One region of the Bacillus sp. FJAT-45066 genome, then DNA from elsewhere that is predicted to be linked to it. Evidence: riboswitches for the same ligand, from Rfam matches in the RefSeq annotation. Region 1 holds a riboswitch; the other holds the start of a gene.
The links. Region 1 has a riboswitch for lysine ahead of CDZ92_RS01210 (aspartate kinase). Riboswitches for the same ligand answer to the same signal wherever they lie in the genome.
Positions count from the first base shown of each region.

Region 2: it holds a riboswitch for lysine, as region 1 does, so the genes downstream of both, CDZ92_RS19035 (Na+/H+ antiporter NhaC family protein) here and CDZ92_RS01210 (aspartate kinase) in region 1, are expected to answer to the same signal.

Region 1 covers NZ_NISQ01000001.1:245,904-251,882, forward strand. The annotation lists gene uvrC (excinuclease ABC subunit UvrC) at 129-1,907, shown strand; lysine riboswitch at 1,975-2,157, shown strand; gene CDZ92_RS01210 (aspartate kinase) at 2,291-3,529, shown strand; gene CDZ92_RS01215 (YslB family protein) at 4,098-4,523, opposite strand; gene CDZ92_RS01220 (succinate dehydrogenase cytochrome b558 subunit) at 4,879-5,487, shown strand; gene sdhA (succinate dehydrogenase flavoprotein subunit) at 5,526-5,979, shown strand, end outside.
Region 2 covers NZ_NISQ01000001.1:3,809,869-3,815,847, forward strand. The annotation lists gene CDZ92_RS19025 (YunC family protein) at 53-355, shown strand; gene CDZ92_RS19030 (HD-GYP domain-containing protein) at 569-1,672, shown strand; lysine riboswitch at 1,917-2,105, shown strand; gene CDZ92_RS19035 (Na+/H+ antiporter NhaC family protein) at 2,246-3,808, shown strand; gene CDZ92_RS19040 (sodium-dependent transporter) at 4,321-5,856, shown strand; gene CDZ92_RS19750 (methionine/alanine import family NSS transporter small subunit) at 5,856-5,969, shown strand.

The DNA.
Region 1 (5,979 bases):
TTTATGCTTAGGTTTTAAAAAATTTCTTGGGAAATTATGTCGAACTCGGGAAGAGTTGAATGCTTCTTTTTAAAAGAAATTATGATAAAATATCGTTATGCAAAATCGAGAAGAACGGGGGGATAAGAGTGAACACATTAATTAAAGAAAAATTAGCCGTATTACCCGACCAACCAGGCTGTTATTTAATGAAAGACGAACAAGGTACTATTATATATGTTGGTAAAGCCAAAGTGTTAAAAAATCGTGTTCGATCTTATTTCACGGGCTCTCATGATGGAAAAACATTAAGACTAGTCAATGAGATAGTTGACTTTGAATATATCGTCACCTCTTCTAATATTGAAGCACTTATATTAGAACTTAATTTAATAAAAAAACATAGTCCTAAATATAACGTCATGTTAAAAGATGACAAACGATATCCGTTTATTAAAATCACATCAGATCGCCATCCTAGATTAATAATTACTAGGAAAGTTCAAAAAGATAAAGGGAAATATTTTGGCCCATATCCAAATGTACAAGCTGCAAATGAAACAAAAAAATTATTAGATAGAATTTATCCTTTAAGAAAATGCTCTACTCTACCAGATAGAGTTTGTTTGTATTTTCATATGGGACAGTGCTTAGCACCATGTGTTGAAACAGTAACAGAAACAACAAACAAACAAATTGTAGACGAGATTGTTCGATTTTTAAATGGTGGTTATAAAGAAATTAAACAAGAACTAACAGAAAAGATGACAACTGCAGCTGAACAACTAGATTTTGAGCGAGCAAAAGAATTTCGAGATCAAATATTACACATAGAAGCAACAATGGAAAAGCAAAAAATGGAGATGAATGATTTTGTAGATAGAGATGTATTTGGCTATGCGGTTGATAAAGGTTGGATGTGTGTTCAAGTTTTCTTTATTCGACAAGGGAAACTTATTGAGCGTGAAGCTTCTTTGTTTCCGATATACAATGAACCTGAAGAAGACTTCTTAACTTTCATTGGCCAATTTTATGATAAAGCAAGCCATTTCGTACCAAAAGAAATCTATTTACCATCTACAATTGAAATAGAATTAGTAGAAAAGTTATTAGATACAAAAATATATCTGCCTCAACGAGGAAAGAAAAAACAGTTAGTCACTTTAGCAGAAAAAAATGCGAACGTTGCATTAAAAGAAAAATTCACATTAATAGAACGAGATGAAAATAGAACGATTAAAGCAGTTGAAAATATTGGTGCAAAGCTCGGTATTAAAGCTCCATTACGCATTGAAGCTTTTGATAACTCGAATATTCAAGGTACAGATGCAGTTTCGGCAATGGTAGTATTTATTGATGGAAAGCCTAATAAGAAAGATTATCGAAAATATAAAATTAAAACAGTAAAAGGACCTGATGATTACGAATCGATGAGAGAAGTCGTTAGAAGGCGATATTCGAGAGCGTTGAAAGAGGGATTGGCACTTCCTAATCTTATCATTATTGATGGTGGTAAAGGGCATATCCAAGCAGTGAAAGATGTATTAGAGAATGAGTTGAATTTGTTTATTCCACTTGCAGGTTTATCGAAAGATGAAAAACATCGAACGAGTGAACTTATTTCAGGCGATAATTTCGAATTGGTGAGATTAGATAGAAATAGCCAAGAATTTTATTTACTACAACGAATACAAGATGAAGTGCACCGCTTTGCTATCACTTTTCACCGCCAACTCCGATCTAAGTCCGTTTTTCAATCTTCTTTAGATGGGATTGAGGGTGTTGGTGAGAAGCGGAAAAAAGCATTATTGAAACATTTTGGGTCCATTACAAAAATAAAAGAAGCTTCTATAGAAGAGTTACAAAAAGCGGGAGTCCCATTAAAAGCAGCAGAAAATATTTTCCAACACTTAAGAAATGAAAATTAAGAATTGTAACTTCTTTCATAGTTTGATATACTTTGTATGAATTTCATAATGTACAAACTTCAATCTGAAGTAAGATAGAGGTGCGAACTCAATGAGTATGTAGCGGGAGAAGTAAGAGCTTCTGAGAACGTTACAAAAAGGGGAGATTCGCCGAAGTAAAAAATGACTCTTAACTTTTTTTGCTGGTTCTGCGTTTAAGAAATGTAGGACTGTCAGGTAGGTTTAATCTACTTGGAGGGCTATCTCAAGTGCGTGAACGGTTATTTTTATTTAATCTATCACAGCAATGAGAATTAGCTCATTGCTGTTTTTTTATTGCGAAAATTTAGCTTCCCTGTCTAACATTATGAAAAAAATTTAGTAAATAGAAAAGGATGAATAGCATGTCAATCATTGTACAAAAGTTTGGTGGAACTTCTGTTGGATCAGTAGAACGCATCCAAAATGTTGCAGAAAAAGTAATTAATGAAGTGAAAAATGGTCACCAAGTAGTAGTAGTAGTATCTGCGATGGGTAAAACAACAGATCAATTAGTGAAACTTGCGTCAGAAATAAATGCTGAGCCAAGTAAACGTGATATGGACATGTTACTTTCTACTGGAGAGCAAATTACTATTTCATTACTTTCAATGGCGCTACAAGTAAAAGGTTATGAAGCTGTATCGCTGACTGGATGGCAAGCGGGTATCCGTACAGAGCCCGTACACGGAAACGCAAGAATTACGGATATAGAAACGGATAATGTTATAGAGCATTTAAATAATGGAAAAGTCGTTATTGTTGCAGGATTCCAAGGGATTACTTCTAATAATGAAATTACAACGCTAGGTCGTGGCGGTTCAGATACATCAGCGGTTGCTTTAGCAGCAGCATTGAAAGCTAGGAAGTGTGATATTTATACAGATGTTACTGGCGTTTTTACGACTGATCCACGATATGTAGAATCAGCCCGTAAACTACCATCAATTTCCTACGATGAAATGTTAGAATTAGCAAATTTAGGTGCAGGCGTACTTCATCCTCGCGCAGTGGAGTTTGCGAAAAACTATGGGGTAAAGCTTGTTGTTCGTTCAAGTATGGAAAATGAAGAAGGTACAATTATTGAGGAGGAAGTTTCAATGGAAAAGAGTTTAGTAATTAGAGGGATTGCGTTTGAAGATCAAATAACGAGAGTGACAGTTTGTGGATTACCTAATGAATTACACACATTATCAACTATTTTTACAACGCTTGCAAAACACGGAATAAATGTAGATATTATTATTCAATCTATTCTAGATAAAGATACAACAAACATTTCTTTCTCTGTAAAAACGAATGATGTGAAGGGAACAGTGGATGTGTTAGAAAACTATCGTGAGCATTTAGCCTTTACACATATTGAACAAGAGAGTAACTTAGCTAAAGTATCTATTGTAGGCTCTGGCATGATCTCCAACCCTGGTGTTGCAGCTGAAATGTTCCAGGTGTTAGCTACAGAAGGTATTCATGTGAAGATGGTTAGTACGTCAGAAATTAAAGTATCTACAGTTGTAGATGAAGAGAAAATGCTAAATGCAGTTGAAGCATTACACGTAGCGTTTGAATTAGGAGAAGGTGCGGTAGAAGAATTAAAGGCCTAATTAATAGGTTTTGTAAGGTGCGAGATTGAAGACATCACGATGAAGCTCATTTTCAACTTGATAAGGCTGACGAAGTTCATTTCGCTCAAGAAAAAAAGAGAAAATGAACTTGATAATGCCGATGAAGTTCATTTTGCTCAAAGAAAAAAGAGAAAATGAACTTGATAAGGCTGATGAAGTTCATTTTGATCAAGGAAAAATGAGAAAGTGAACTTGATAAGGCTGATGTAGTTAAATTAGCCTCAGAATAAAGAGCCAACTTGATAAGCTCGATGAAGTTCAACTAGCCCCAGAGCCAGATGAACTTCATAAGCCCGATGAAGTTCAACTAGCCACATAAAAAAGAGCCAGATGAACTTCATAAGCTCGATGAAGTTCAACTAGCCCCAGAAAAAAGAGTCAGATGAACTTCATAAGGCTGATGAAGTTCAACTAGCCCAAGAAAAAAGCAAAAGATGAACTTCATATACAAGATCAATAACAATAGAAAAAAACTGCCCAGAATCTTATAAAAATCCTGGGCAGCTCTTTTCTTTAACCTATCTGACTCCGTAATAACCTATAATAACTACTTATCCCACTGAACCGTAATAACTCTTTTATTTTTCTTTTTTATTTCTTCTATAGCTTCCGTTGTTTTATCTTTCATGCGCTGTATTTGCTCGGCAATGAATCCTGCTTCTAATTGGAAGGATGCATCTTTATTTACATCACATCTTCTAGCAACATATCCACCTTCTAACACAAACGTCATTTCATATTTCTTTTCATCCTGAATATGTAAATTTCCCCAACCTGCTTCATCGAAAAAGGAAATAATTTCATCTATAGTAGATAAAGGGAACTTTCTTGCTAGTTGTTTACCAGACCAATACATCAACTGGGCATGATCTTTGCCGAATACTTCTGGAAGTAATACTTCACGCAATAATTCGTATCCAAAGGCGGGCACTTTAACTTTTTCTACTGTTTCGTTTATTGATTCATTACTCATAAATAATTCCCCACTTTCTTTTCACCAATCATTATTATATACCATTCCCACTAATTTCAGAAATGAAGCAATGGAATGATTTCATTCTAGTAAAATATTATTTCCCTAGCTTATCGATGTAAGTTAATAAAAGATTTTATAAAATTACAATTTATGCCCACCTTTCCTTGACGCTCGGTATACATGGGAGTAAAATAAAACTTGTCGAAGAATTGTCGATAAATATGCAAAGGCTTTCATTTTATCGAAAATTTAAACAAGGATGGGCAGAGATTGAGAAGTTTTTCACTATAATAGTGAAACGGAATCTTACTAACATCTAATCTATTTTTTACACGAAAAAGGGGGTACAGAAATGGCTCAAAATAATGAATTCTTATTAAGAAGACTCCATTCACTACTAGGGGTAATTCCTGTGGGACTCTTCCTAATTCAGCATTTAGTTATTAACTACTTTGCTACAAGAGGGCCAGAAGCTTTTAACAACGCGGCACACTTTATGGAAAACTTGCCGTTTCGTTACGTTTTAGAAATTTTTGTAATTGCACTTCCTATTTTATTCCATGCTATTTACGGATTATACATTGCATTCACTGCGAAAAACAATGTAAGTAAATATGGCTATGTACGTAACTGGATGTTCGCATTACAACGTATCACTGGAGTTATTACATTAATATTTGTTGTATGGCACGTATGGGAAACGAGAATTGCTGCTGCACTTGGAGCAGATGTTAACTACAATATGATGGCTGAGATTTTAGCTTCTCCAGCTATGTTCTGGTTCTATATTGTTGGTGTAATTGCAACGATTTTCCACTTTGCAAATGGCTTATGGTCATTCTTAGTAAGCTGGGGTATTACTGTAACTCCTCGTTCTCAAATGATTGCTACTTACGTAACGATTGGTATTTTCTTTGCCCTTTCTTACGTTGGAGTAAGAGCATTACTAGCATTCGTATAATACGCAACTAGCATTAGAAAAAGGAGTGAGTTACCAAGATGAGTAAAAAAGTTATTGTTGTCGGCGGTGGACTTGCTGGTTTAATGGCGACTATAAAAGTAGCAGAAGCTGGCGTTCCTGTAGATTTATTTTCATTAGTTCCAGTAAAACGTTCTCACTCAGTGTGTGCCCAAGGTGGAATTAACGGGGCGGTAAACACGAAAGGTGAAGGAGATTCTCCTCTTGAACACTTTGATGATTCCGTATACGGTGGAGACTTTTTAGCTAACCAACCACCTGTAAAAGCAATGTGTGAAGCTGCACCTGGAATTATTCACTTATTAGACCGTATGGGAGTTATGTTTAACCGTACTCCAGAAGGATTACTAGATTTCCGTCGTTTCGGAGGTACACAACATCACCGTACAGCATTCGCTGGAGCTACGACTGGTCAACAGTTACTTTATGCACTAGACGAGCAAGTACGTCGTCATGAAGTTTCTGGTTTAGTAA
Region 2 (5,979 bases), 3.6 Mb from region 1:
GAATTCTACGCCCCCTTCATAAAGTATTAATGGAAGGGAGTGAGCATTATCCATGGTCGAAATGAAACCAATTATCATAAATGGAGAACAGTTTACTGCTGTAATCGTTAAGTTACCTAAAACGAACTTTATGGCAGTAACTGCAGAAAAAGGCTATATAATGTGCGGTGCCCTCGATGTTGCATTATTGAATGAAAAATTAAAGGATCGTGGGATTATTGCTGGAAGAGCAGTTGGCGTTCGAACAATCGAGCAGTTGCTTGAAGCCCCGTTAGAATCTGTCACGATAGAAGCAGAAAACAGAGGGATTCATGTTGGAATGCCAGGTAAAGAAGCACTATTAAAAATGCTTTAACAAGTATTGGGCCGTGCTACCTTTTATGCGGCCTTTCATATTTTTGTGTTGTAAACGTAAAAAATATTCTATATTTACTTATAAAATTGTATAAATATAGTTATTTAGGAATAATTCGTGTTTTTTTGCAAAAAAACCATGAAATATTCTTTTTTTTATATATAATGAAGGTAAATAATCAAAAATTTTGTCGAGAGATAGATAGGAGAAATCATGAGATTATTACATACTAAATCATTGAAGCCAGGAATGAAGCTTGCTAAATCCATTTATAACGAAAGTGGAAGAATCTTGCTTAAAAGCGGAATTCCACTAACAGATAGAATGATTTCACGTCTAATCCAACTAAAAGTAACTTTTGTTTATTTAGAAGATGCGAGAACGAATGATATTATTATTCCATCCATGGTATCAGACCGTGTTAAAACAGAGGCATTACAAACAATAACAGAAACGTTCGAAGCATTTAAAGGTGAGAAACTTAGTAAGTGGTTTATAATGGACCAATCTACCAAACAATTAAAAGATTTAATACAACTACTACTTTCTGATATGAAGGGGAATAATGAAGTTTCTACTTTATTAACAGATGTATTTGTTCATGATAACTATGTATTTACCCATTCATTAAATGTAACCATATATGCACTTTCTATCGGCTTAAAACTTGGCTTGCCTCAAAAAGACTTAGAGATATTAGGTCTAGGTGGGATATTACATGATGTTGGCAAAATGCTAGTACCTTTAGAAGTACTGAATAAACCTGGAAAACTTACGAGTGAAGAATTTGTGGAAATGAAAAGCCATACAACAAAAGGCTTTGATTTAATCCGAAAAATGCATACGGTGCCACTTCTTGTTGCACATTGTGCTTTCCAACACCACGAACGATTAAATGGTAGTGGATATCCTAGAGGCATTAAAGAAAAAGACATACACTTATTTGGCAAAATTTTAGCTGTAGCAGATGTGTTTGATGCAGTTACTTCTCATCGAGTATATCGTGATGCAATGTTACCTCATGAAGGGTTAGAGATTTTATATGGAGGATCAGGTTCTCTATATGATCCAGCCATCATTGATGCATTCAGAAAATCAGTAGCCATTTATCCGTATGGCTTAGCGGTTGAACTTAGTGATAATCGTAAAGCAATTGTCATTGGACAGAACAAAGAGATGACAGAACGCCCAATTTTACGTGTAATAGAAGAAAATGGAAACGAATTAGAAACTCCATATGATATAAACCTTAAAGAGCAACTAGATGTAACAATTGTTAAGTGTAACGATAAAGAGAGTATAGCGGCAGTTAGCTAATACTAGAAAGAACATATTTTTACGGTTGTACTAGTAGAATCAATATGTTATATTTTTTAATGAATCAATTTTATAATTACGGTTCGTTTAGTGAAAAATGAATGTTTTACTATTATACGGAGCTATTTATTTGTTTTTAAAGGTGTTCTTAATAAAAATACGCTGTAATTATTCGTTTTTCGTATAGTAGTAATACATTATGAAACGGACTCAAATAATAAAATTTAATATTGACCTTATCATACAATGAGGTAGAGGTTGCATAGCATAAGAGTAAACTACTGGAGGGTGACTCCTGTGATAGTAGTAGAAAGGATGCTTTGCCGAAGTAAAAAAAGCCGTCATGCTTTTTTTGCTGGGGTTATCTTGAATAAAGATAACACTGTCATTATGACTAGAGCGAACGGGTTCATAATGGAGGGCTACTGATCGGATGGAATATAACATACATTACAAGTAGACGTAATGATAGTTATCTTCTATCATTACGTCTTTTTATGTTCAAAAGCCCTCTTTTTTTGTAGCCGGTTTGCGTTAGTCAGCAACCAAAACAAATTTAGGGGGTTTTTTCTTATGGAAGGAACAATTTTTTCATTAATTCCTCCAGTGTTAGCCATTATAATGGTTATCCTGACGAGGCGTGTACTTATTTCACTTGGAGCCGGTATCGTTGCTGCAGCATTGTTGCTAGCAGACTTTAATCCAATTGAAATGGCGACGATTATTTTTAACGCAGTATTAGCTATTTTCTATTCAGTTAACGATAAAGCAATTGAAACTTGGTATGTTTACATTCTATTATTCTTAATTATTTTAGGTATTATTACGGCATTTATTTCTATATTAGGTGGAAGTCGTGCATTCGGCGAGTGGGCATTAGATCGTGTGAAGACGAGAAGAGGTTCTAAATTTTTAACTGCTATTTTAGGAATTGTCATTTTTATCGATGATTATTTTAATGCGCTTGCAGTTGGACAAATTAGTCGTCCTTTAACAGATCGTCACAAAGTTTCTAGAGCAAAATTAGCCTATTTAATTGACTCTACATCAGCACCAATTTGTGTTGTTTCGCCAATTTCTAGTTGGGGTGCGTACATTATTGGTATTATCGGTGGTATTTTAGTAACACATAATGTAGCAAACATGTCGGCATTAAGTGCATTTATTCAAATGATTCCAATGAACTTATATGTGCTTTCTGCTTTATTAATGGTGTTTTTAGTAAGTTACTTCAATGTAAATATTGGAGCAATGAAAACGCATGAAGCTCGTGCGATGGAAAAAGGTCAATTATTCGATCCGGAAAAAGAAGTGCCAGGTCAATTATCGGAAGACTTACCGTCTAGCACGAAAGGCTCTATCGGAAACTTAGTATGGCCGATTGTATCGTTAGTAGTTGGTGTAGTGTCTGCAATGTTATGGACTGGTTACTCGGCTTTAGATGGCGATGTAACGCTATTAGCGATTTTTGAAGAAACAGATCCTTCTGCAGCTTTATTATATGGTGGAATCTTTGCGTTAATTGTCACGGTTGCGTTGTTCTTCCGTCAAGTGAAGAGTGGAGATGTTAGCAGTTCTGTATTTACAAAAGGCTTAGCGGCTGGTGCAAAATCCATGCTACCTGCCATCTATATTTTATTATTTGCATGGACGATTACAAGTTTAATTGATGCGTTAGAAACAGGAGTATATTTAGCGGATGTGGTTGAAAAATCGAATATGAACATCGCTTGGTTACCTGTTATTGTATTTATCATTGCAGGATTTACAGCATTTGCAACTGGAACTTCATGGGGAACTTTTGCTTTGCTTTTACCAATCGGTGGCCAAATTGCTGCAGCTACGAACATTGAGTTATTATTACCTGTGTTAGCAGCGGTTTTAGCTGGAGCGGTATTTGGTGATCATTGTTCACCAATTTCAGATACAACCATTCTTTCTTCCACAGGGGCAAACTGTAATCACATTGACCATGTGTTAACGCAACTGCCTTACGCTTTAATTAGTGCAGGTGTAGCGTCTTTAGGATTTATCGCATTAGGTCTGACTGGTAGCACATTAGTAGGCTTACTAGTGATAGTTGTAAGTTTTGTAATAGTCGGGTTTGTATTTAGAGGAATGAAAGCAGCAACATAATTTAAAAGGTTATATCTAAGAAGTTTAAGATGATTACGACATAAAGTGCCGGTTGTGTGGCCGACTCCTGCGGGAGAGGGCAGGCTGGTGAGACCCCACAGAGCCCTTGGGCTCGAGGAGGCTCACCGCCTCCCCCGCGGAAAGCGGCCACACAACCGGCACGACTTTTTTATTCAAAAAGGTTGTTTTAGAAAGTTCTTTCTGGACAACCTTTTTTCTGTTATTGGACGGTTAATATTTTAAAATAATTAATGAATGGAATATTAATAGTTTACATTCTGTTATTAGCATCTGGTCATAAATACTATTAAATATTGAAATAATACCATTTAAAATAAATAAAAAAATTGCTTTGACATAGTCATAAAGTCTAGTTATACTATGTATAAATTATATTGAATAATCAGAAAAAATAAAAGATTCGCATTCTTTTAGTTGCTACGAAATAGTCTTTATACATATATCTATTTTTTCTAGCAGAAGGATAAGAGGCGAACGAGGAGGAAAAAGGTATGGAAAACCGTCCGCAATGGGGGACAAGGGCAGGGTTTATATTCGCTGCAGTAGGTTCAGCAATTGGTTTAGGTAACATTTGGCGTTTTCCGGCAGTAGCGTATGATAATGGTGGAGGAGCGTTCTTCTTACCATACTTATTCGCACTTTTAACTGCAGGTATACCACTATTAATTTTAGAATTTACGATGGGGCATAAATATAGAGGGTCAGCGCCACTATCGTATGCAAGAATGAATAAAAAGTATGAATGGATCGGTTGGTGGCAAGTTGGTATCGCATTTGTTATTTCCGTGTACTATGCGGCCATCATCGCATGGGCGATGTCCTACTCTGTATTCTCTTTCAATTTAAGTTGGGGAGAAAAAACACAAGATTTCTTATTCGGAGACTACTTACAGTTAGTAAACCCTGGTGAAGTAGGAAGTATCGTTCCAGGTGTTTTCATTCCTCTACTAATTGTTTGGGCAGTAACGTTAGGTGTTTTATTCAAAGGGATTAAACGTGGAGTTGAGTTAGCTAACAGAATCTTTATTCCTACATTAGTAGTTCTGTTTCTAATCATTGTTGTTCGAGCTCTAACTCTAGAAGGTGCTGTTGATGGTTTGAATGCATTCTTTAAACCTGATTGGAGCTCCATCACCGATGGAAAAGTTTGGGTAGCAGCATACGGTCAAATTTTCTTCAGTTTATCTATCGCATTTGCTATTATGATTACTTATTCAAGTTATTTACCGAAGAAATCGGATATTACGAATAATGCATTCATTACTGGATTTAGTAACTCCTCGTTTGAGTTATTAGCTGGTATTGGTGTATTCAGTATCTTAGGCTTCTTAGCATTTACACAAGGTTCAGCTGTTGCTGATGTAGTAAAGGCTGGTCCAGTGTTAGCGTTCGCAGTATTCCCTACAATAATTAATGAATTACCTGCATTAAATCAGTTATTCGGATTCTTATTCTTCGGATCGTTAGTTCTGGCAGGATTGTCTTCTTTAATCTCTATCGTTGAAACGTACGTTGCTGGTGTACAAGACAAATTCAATATTTCTCGTACGAAAGCAGTATTATACGGTGGTGGTTTAGCGGGGGTATTTTCTATCCTAATCGCAACTCAAGGCGGACTATGGTTCCTAGATGTAATGGATTATTTCATTAATAGCTTTGGTGTAGCGCTTGCTGGTTTAATACAAATTATTGTGGTTGTATACTTTGCAAAAGAATTAACTAACCTACAAAACCATGCAAATTCCGTTTCAGACATCAAACTAGATGGAATTCTAGGCATATGGTGGAAAGCTTCATTAGCCATTATTACGCCACTTGTGTTAGGTTTTATGATGATCCAAAGCCTTGTCGATAACATTAAAAATGTATACGGTGCAGACGATGGTGTTACAAGATTATTTACAATTGGATTTGGTTGGTCTGTAGCAATCGCTGTGATTGTATTAGGTTTCGTTCTTTCTAAGTTGAGATGGTCAAAAGAAACAATCGAAGTACCAACATCCTCTTCAAAGGAGGTTTCTAAATAATGGAATTAAGTGCGATTGTAATGATGGTAATCGGGATAACGATCATTTGGGGCGGTTTAGGTGCTAGCATATGGTGGGCACTTAAAAAAGCAAAAGAAAATGCAACTTCGTAAAAATTAAAGC